Regions from separate parts of the Massilia sp. X63 genome, predicted to be linked through region 1. Evidence: predicted binding sites of a transcription regulator. Region 1 holds the regulator's gene; the other holds the start of a gene.
What was found. The regulator FNR, encoded in region 1, switches genes on or off when oxygen is low (the NO sensors DNR and NnrR bind a similar motif). The targets are predictions, from matches to a motif close to TTGATNNNNATCAA.
Positions count from the first base shown of each region.

Region 2: the regulator FNR is predicted to act here: its motif matches at 2,194-2,207, upstream of AB3347_RS11835 (carbohydrate kinase).

Region 1 is NZ_JBFTEF010000030.1:317-4,493, reverse strand. It holds gene AB3347_RS25605 (hypothetical protein) at 1-419, shown strand, start outside; gene AB3347_RS25600 (hypothetical protein) at 446-2,113, shown strand; gene fnr (fumarate/nitrate reduction transcriptional regulator Fnr) at 2,243-3,007, shown strand; gene AB3347_RS25590 (AraC family transcriptional regulator) at 3,018-3,776, shown strand.
Region 2 is NZ_JBFTEF010000005.1:98,108-102,284, forward strand. It holds gene AB3347_RS11825 (phosphopentomutase) at 1-1,110, opposite strand, end outside; gene xapA (xanthosine phosphorylase) at 1,133-1,975, opposite strand; gene AB3347_RS11835 (carbohydrate kinase) at 2,268-3,386, shown strand; gene AB3347_RS11840 (pseudouridine-5'-phosphate glycosidase) at 3,389-4,177, shown strand, end outside.

The DNA of each region.
Region 1 (4,177 bases):
TGGCGCCCGGCGCCGGCGGCGCGGACATGCGCTTCGCTTCCTCGGCCGTGCCGACCGCGTTCGCGGAAGTCCGGCAGGACGTGGACGGAGGCGCCGTGCGGCAACTGTTCCAGCCTGCCGCAGCCGGCCCCGAACCCGAACTGAGCGGGACCGGCTTCACCTACCGCCACAACTGGGGCGCGCGCCGCGGCCAGTGGGTGCTGCGGCTCAACTGGTCGGCCATCGGCCCGCGCTCGCGGGTGCTGGTGGCGATCGGCGAAGGCGCCGCCGGCGGACCGGATGCCGGCAAGTTCATCGGCTCGGCGCGCTACACGGTCCACAACGTCGCGCCGCGCGCCGGCGGCGTCGACATCTGGGTGGACGTCGAATGGAGCAGCGACATCCTGCTCTACGTCGACTACCTCGTCGTCACTCCCTGACCCATCACAGCCACAAGGAGAACAGCATGTCGCCAAACGATCGTCTCGACCGGGACGCCGCCCTCAGCCTCGACCATCCGCGCACGACGGGCGATCCCGCCGTCTCCTCGGCCTACCAGGCGCCCTACGCCGAAGCCGAAGCGCAGGTGCAGGCCGGCGCAGCCAGCATCGCGCCCGCACTGTCCGGCAACGGCTTCACCTACCGCCATGACTGGGGCCTGCGGCGCGGCCAATGGGTGCTGCGCCTCAACTGGGACCAGATCGGCACCCGCTCGCAGGTCTTCGTGGCCATCGGCGAAGGCGCTCCCGGCGGCCCCGAGGCCGGCAAGTTCATCGGCTCGGCCCGCTACACCCTGCATAACGTGGCCCCGCGCGCCGGCGGCGTCGACATCTGGGTCGACATTGCGTGGGGCGCCGACATCCCGCTGTATGTCGACTACCTGATCGTCAACCCGAACGCGGCGCCCCCGGGCAATCGCACGGTGTCGGTCACGGTGCACCGCCACAGCAGCGTGGCCCTGAGCGATGCCGAGGCCGACCGGATCCTGGCCGACATGGGCGCCATCCTCCAGAACGACGACACCGGGCCGGACGTCGCCACCCCGGTCCAGTTCGTCCGCAACGGCGCGGTGCGGGTGCTGCCGGCCACGGTCCCGGGCACCATCCAGACCTCGGCCGACCTCACCGCCCTCCTGACGGCGGGCAGCGGGGTCAAGATCGTGCAGGCGATCCGCTGGTGCGGCGGCCCGGGCGACAGCATCATCGGCTGCGCCCCGGTCGGCAGCACCACGGTGAACGTGGCGGCGGTGCGCTTCACCGCCAACCAGGAAGGCCTGATCTGGGTGCACGAGTACGGCCACAACTGCGGCCTGCCGCATCGCACCGACGACCCGCGCGCGGTCATGTACCCCTCGGTGGGCGTCGACCACAACGTGGTCAATGGCACCGAGTCGGCCGCCTACCTGGCCGGCCCGCTCAGCATCGACGGCAAGGAAGTGATGCCTGCCGGCGGCTGCTCCTGCGGCGCCGGCGGCCTGCAGGCGCCAAGCGACGTGCGCGACTTCGTGTCCCAGCACTGGATCGAAGGGGTGCCCTACGAGCTGGCCTCGCAATATACCGAGAAGGACGCCAGGCTACTGCTCGACTGGCTGGTCAACGAGCCGGAACGGCACGAGGAGTTCCTGCCGCAGATCGTGGCCACGCTCGGCTACATCGGCAGCACGATCGCGGTCCAGCCAATGATCGACTTCGTGCGCAGCCAGCGCAGCGGCCGCGCGGTGTTCAACGCTAAGAACGCCGCCCTGCTGCGCCTGGGCGACCTGGCCAACTTGTCCGGCAGCCAGGCCGCGGTCGGCTTCCTGAAGCAGGTGGCGGGCGACATGGCGCTGGCGCGCAGCCTGGCGGCCCCGCAGGCGAAGCAGGAAGCGTCCGAGGCCGCCAAGGCCGGCGCCGCGGTGGTCGCGCCGAGCGCCGAGACCCTGGCGGCCGAACTGGCGGTGTCCGCGACCTTCGGCCTGGCCCTGGCCGGCACGACCGAGTCCCAGCGGGCGGTCGAGTCGTTCAAGGCCGATCCGGACGCCTTTGCTTCGGTCAACCAGGCGGCCGGAGAGGCCGCGCAGATCGCCGCCACCGTGCGCGCCAAGGGCCGGGAGGCGTACTACAAAATGAAGGCTGAGCAACGGCACCACCTGTAAGCGCCTGCGCCGTCCGGCAGCTGGAAGGTGGCCGGCCAGGCCGGCCACCTTCTTCCCTCCGGAAAATGAAAGCCCAGAAGCCGAACAGCCGTCTATAATGGCTGCGTCAGCAATCCGCCTTTTTCCGAAATGAGCCATCCCATCTCCCTTCCGGGCGAGGCGCCGATCAGCATCCAGGCCCTCAAGACCAGCTGCAGCGCCTGCAGCATGCACCAGCTGTGCCTGCCGATGGGCCTCGAAGATGCGGACATCAACCGCCTCGACCAGATCATCGGCCGCCGCCGCCGCCTCGTGCGCGACGAGCGCCTGTACGCCATGGGCGAGCCCTTCCGCAACCTGTACGCGGTGCGCTTCGGCCACTTCAAGACCTACCAGGTGAACGCCGCCGGCGAAGCCCAGATCACCGGCTTCCAGATGGCCGGCGAACTGCTGGGCATGGACGCCATCAGCGGCACCCACCACTGCGACGCCGTGGCCCTGGAAGACAGCGAGGTGTGCGAGATCCCGTTCGTGCGCCTGGAAGAGCTGTTCGGCCACGTGCCGGCCCTGCTGCGCCACTTCCACCGCATCATGAGCCAGGAAATCACGCGCGAACAGAACGTGATGCTACTTCTCGGCAACATGCGTGCCGAGCAGCGCTTCGCGGTGTTCCTGGTCAACCTGTCGGCGCGCTACGCGGCGCGCGGCTACTCGCCGAGCAGCTTCCAGCTGCGCATGTCGCGCGAAGACATCGGCAACTACCTCGGCCTGACCATCGAAAGCGTCAGCCGCCTGCTGTCGCGCTTCAAGAAGCAGGGCTGGCTGCAGGTGGACAAGCGCGAAGTCACCCTGCTCGACCCAGTCAGGCTCAAGGCCCTGGCAGCCGGCACCGAGGTCTGCAGCCCGATGGGCTGACGCGGCCGGCATGTCCGCCTCGCCCCTGCTCGACCTGCACGTTCGCAGCTACGGCCAGACGCGGCTCGCCGACCGCCACGACTATGCCCAGCTGGTGCTGCCCCTCAAGGGCGAAGTCGCGCTCGAGATCGCCGGCCGCCAGGGGCGGCTCGATCCACTCCACGGCGCCGTGGTCGCGCCGGGCGCCTGGCACTCGCAATACAGCGCCGGCGCCAACCAGTCCCTGATCCTCGATGTCGGCGCGGCCAATCTCGAACAAGGTCCGTGGCAGCGCCTGCTCGAGCGCCCCTTCACCGCCATCGGCCCCGCCGCCCGCAAGCTGGTCGAATTCATGGGCATCCTGGCCGCCGCCCAGCCGCCCGCGCCCCCGGTACTGGCCGGCTGGACCCCGCTGCTGCTCGATACCCTGACCGTCGGCGCGCCGCAGCCGGCTTCGCGCCTGGCCGCGCTGCTGGCGCGCATCGAGGCCGAACCCGGCCTGCCCTGGAGCACCGAGCGCATGGCGCGTACCGCCGGCCTGAGCGTGAGCCGCCTGCACGCCCTGTTCCGCCTCGAACACGACTGCACCCCGGGCGACTGGCTGCTCGGCTGCCGCCTGCGGCGCGCCTGCGAGTGGCTGGCAGGCACCGACCGGCCGCTGGCCGAGATCGCGCTGGCCGCCGGGTTCTCGGAACAGAGCGCCCTCACGCGCGCCATGCGGCGCACCATGGACACCACGCCGGCGGCGTACCGGCGCGCGCATTTCCGCACCGGATGGCCTGAGCGCTAGCGCCCGCCGGGCCGTGCAGCGGGCGTCATGGCCGGCCTGCCTGCCCTTCCAGCCATGCCAGGCTCCTCCGATGCGCCCCCTCCATTGCATCGCACAGCGATTGGGCCTGCTGCCAGTTCACCCTGTGTTCACGAAACGTCGGTGCGTCGACCGTCCAGTCCACCCCGGCAGCGTAAATCGAGAAGTAGCCGAGGTAGCCGCTGTCCGGGGCAAGGCGTGCCGACGTGATAATCGTAAAACCGGTACTGGAACAAGGGACCATAGTAAGTTTCATCAGTTGGATGACGGCGCCAGGGCATCCGGCCGGCCGGCGTAAAGCATGGAATCTTCATGGTCCGGGCAGCGTGGCCGGCTCGCATTCGAGAAGTCCGCCGGCATCGACTTGTCGTCGACGATCAGGA
Region 2 (4,177 bases), on a different contig from region 1:
GATCGGCAGTTCCTGGGCGGCGACGCCCGGGCCGAAGAAGATCATCGGGATGTGCTCGCGGGTGTGGTCCGAGCCCGGCGCGGTCGGGTCGCAGCCGTGGTCGGCGGTGATGACGACCAGGTCGCCGTCCTTGAGCCTGGCCATGAACTCGGGCAGGCGCGCGTCCAGTTCGTGCAGCGCGTTCGCATAGCCGGCGACGTCGCGGCGGTGGCCGAAGTGCATGTCGAAGTCGACGAAGTTCACGAAGGTGAGCGACTTGCCCGGCGCGGTGTCCGCCACTTCGACCAGGCGGTCGAACAGGGCCATGTTGTCGGCGCCCTTGATCAGCTGGGTCACGCCTTGCGCGGCAAAGATGTCGCTGATCTTGCCGAGGGCGATGACTTCGCCGCCGGCGTTCTTGACGTGGTCCAGCAGCGTTGGCGCGGTGGGCGGCACGGCGTAGTCGTGGCGGTTGCTGGTGCGCTTGTACTTGCCGTTCGCGCCCAGGAAGGGACGCGCGATCACGCGGCCGATGTTGTAGGGCTTGACCAGTTCATACGCGGCTTCGCAGACTCCGTACAGGCGCTCCAGGCCGAAGTGCTCTTCGTGCGCGGCAATCTGCAGCACCGAGTCGGCCGAGGTGTACAGGATCGGACGGCCGGTCGCGACGTGCTCGTCGCCCAGCTCGTCGATGATGGTGGTGCCGGACGCGTGGCAGTTGCCCAGCCAGCCCGGCACGCCCGTGAGCTCCTGCAGCTTGTCGGTGAGCTCTTGAGGGAAGGACGGCACGGTCTTCGGGAAGTAGCCCCAGTCGAACAGCACCGGCACGCCGGCGATCTCCCAGTGGCCGCTCTGCGTGTCCTTGCCGGTCGACTGTTCGCGCGCGGCGCCCCAGGCGCCGGTAAACCCGTCGCGCTGCTGGAAACCGGCGGCCCATTCGCCGCTGGCCTTGTGCGCGGCCGCGGCCAGGCCGAGGCGCTCCAGGTTCGGCAGCGACATCGGCTTGCCCTCTTTCGCGGCCCAGGCTGCGATGTGGCCGAAGGTATTGGCGCCGGCGTCGCCGTACTTGTCGGCGTCGGGCAAGGCGCCCAGGCCGAAGGAGTCAAGCAGGAGGATGAATGCGCGTGACATGGTATCGCTCGCTAAAGAAAAATTACGCAGTCGCGCGCGGGGTCGAACCGAGGCGCTCGATGAAGGAATGGATCAGGGTGACCAGGTCCTTGGCCGCGATCGCGGCGTACTTCAGGGTCTGCTCGTGCGACAGCGGGAACGGGGTCAATCCCTCGGCCAGGTTGGTAATCGCCGAGATGCCGGCGACCTTCAGGCCGCAGTGGCGCGCCGAGATCACTTCCGGCACCACCGACATGCCGACCACGTCGGCGCCCAGCGTCTTGAAGGCGCGGATTTCGGCGGCGGTCTCGAAGTTCGGGCCCGGGCAGGCCAGGTACACGCCTTCGTGCAGGGTGATGGCCTTGCTTGCTGCGGTTTCCTTGATCAGGGCGCGCAGCTCGGCGTCGTAGGCATTGGCCATGCTGAAGAAGCGCGGGCCGAAGCGCTCGTCGTTGGGGCCGGCCATCGGGCTGCCCGGCAGCAGGTTGATGTGGTCGTTCAGGACCACCACGCTGCCCGCATCCACTTCGGGACGCAGCGAGCCGGCGGCATTGGTCACCAGCAGCATCTCGCAGCCGATCAGCTTGAAGGTGCGCACGGCCGAGGTCATGACGTTGGCGCCATAGCCTTCGTAGAAGTGGCCGCGGCCCTTCATGCACACCACCGGCACGCCGGCCAGGGTGCCGAGCACCAGTTCGCCCGCGTGGCCGTGCACGGTGCTGATCGGGAAGCCCGGCAGGTCGGCATAGCTGATCGAGACCGCATCCGTCATCTGTTCGGCCAGCACGCCCAGGCCCGAACCCAGGATCAGTGCGGCGCGCGGCTGGAAACCGGGTTTGCGGGCCTGGATGACTTCTGCTGCTTCAAATGGGGTATTGCTGAACATGGTTGTCCTTGTATGCGGGATCGGGAGATGGTGTGAGGAGGCTGCTACGAACTGCTACAAGACAATGAGCAAGAGACACATATCAGCCGGAATATTATAACTATGCATGAGGGGCGATATGTATGGCAAATACCATTTTTCTTGTCGATTTATTGGTTTAAAAAATAAATTAGGCGGTGTATTGTTGACCTGCAAATTCGGCAACACCGAAGAATGCTTTGACAGCCATCAAACATTTGTCTAGTATTGATGGACATTTGTTTAGACCGACGCCTAGCCTACCGCCACCACCGTGACCGACCTGCCTAAAAAAGAACAGTTGTACGAGCTGATCCGCGCGAATCCCTTCATCTCGCAGCAGGACCTCGCCACCCAGTTGGGGCTGTCCCGCTCGGCCGTGGCCAATTACATCGCCACGCTGGTGCGCGAACGCCGCATCCTGGGCCGCGCCTATGTGCTGCCGGACCAGCGCCCGGTCGTCTGCATCGGCGCGTCCAACCTGGACCGCAAGCTGCGCAGCATCGACCGGCTGGTGCTCGGCACCTCGAACCCGGCCTCGCAGGACGAATCCTTCGGCGGCGTGGCCCGCAACATCGCCGAGAACCTGGCGCGCCTGGGGACACCGACGGCCCTGATCACGGCGGTCGGCAACGACGCTTCGGGCGGCGCCCTGCTCGCCCATGCCGAGGAAACCGGCATCGACACCCGTGGCGCGCTGCGCCTGGATGGCGCCAGCAGCGGCACCTACACCGCGGTGCTGGGCCACGACGGCGACATGGTGGTGGCGCTGGCCGACATGGCGCTCAACGACCGCTTGAGCCCCGCCTTTCTCGCCACCCGCCAGCAGCAGCGCGCCGGCGCCGCGCTGGTGGTGGCCGACCTGAACCTGCCGATCGAATCGGTTGCCGCCCTGCTCGACGACGCCGCCCGCGACGGCGTGCCGCTGGTGCTGGTGGCGGCGTCGGAACCGAAGATGGCGCGCCTGCCGCACAGCCTGCGCGGCCTGCGCCTGCTGATCCTGAACGAGGGCGAGCTGGCGGCCCGTGTCGGCCGCACGCTCGACAGCGACGCCGCCATCGGCGCCGCCTGCCTCGAACTGCAGCGCCAGGGCGCGCAGGACCTGATCGTCACGCGCGGTGCGCGCGGCGTCATGCATACCTCGCCCGCCGGCATGATGCACCTGGAAGCGCCGCGGGTCGAGGTGGTCGACGTCACCGGCGCGGGCGACGCCTTCGCAGCCGCGGTCTGCTGGTCGCTGCACAAGGACGGCGACGACGCCGCCGACCTCGGGCTGGCCTGCCGCCGCGGCCTGCAGCTCTCCGCCATGACCATCGGGTGCGCGCAGACCGTCTGCCCGACGCTCGACGCAGGCCACCTGGAATCCCTCATCAACGCATCTGAACTGGACTGACCATGCAATCCTTCCTGCTGTTCTCGCCCGAAGTGGCGGCCGCGCGCGCCGCCGGCAAACCCGTCGTCGCACTCGAATCGACCATCATTTCGCACGGCATGCCCTACCCCCAGAACGTGCGGACCGCGCGCGAGGTGGAGCAGATCATCCGCGACGCCGGCGCCGTGCCGGCCACCATCGCCATCATCGACGGCAATATCTGCGTCGGCCTGTCCGAGCAGCAGCTGGAACTGCTGGGCGCCTCTCCCGATGCGATGAAAGTCAGCCGCCGCGACCTGCCCTACGTGCTCTCTACCGGCAAACTGGGCGCCACCACCGTGGCCGCCACCATGATCTGCGCCCAACTGGCCGGCATCGAGGTGTTCGTCACCGGCGGCATCGGCGGCGTGCACCGCGGCGCCGAGACCAGCTTCGACATCTCGGCCGACCTGCAGGAACTCGCCCACACCAGCGTGGCGGTGGTGTGCGCCGGCGTGAAGTCGATCCTCGACATCGGCCTGACCCTGGAATACCTGGAAACGCAAGGCGTGCCGGTGGTGAGCGTTGGCCAGCCCGGCTTCCCGGCCTTCTTCACCCGCGAGAGCGGCTTCCAGGCCGATTTCCAGCTGGATACGCCGCAGGAGCAGGCTGCCTTCATCCGCACCAAGTGGCAGCTGGGCATGGCGGGCGGCGTGGTGGTGAGCAATCCGGTGCCGGGCGAATCGGCGATGCCGGCCGACGAGATCGACGCCATCATCGCGCAGGCGCTGGGTGAAGCGGAGCAGCAAGGCGTGAAGGGCAAGGCGGTGACG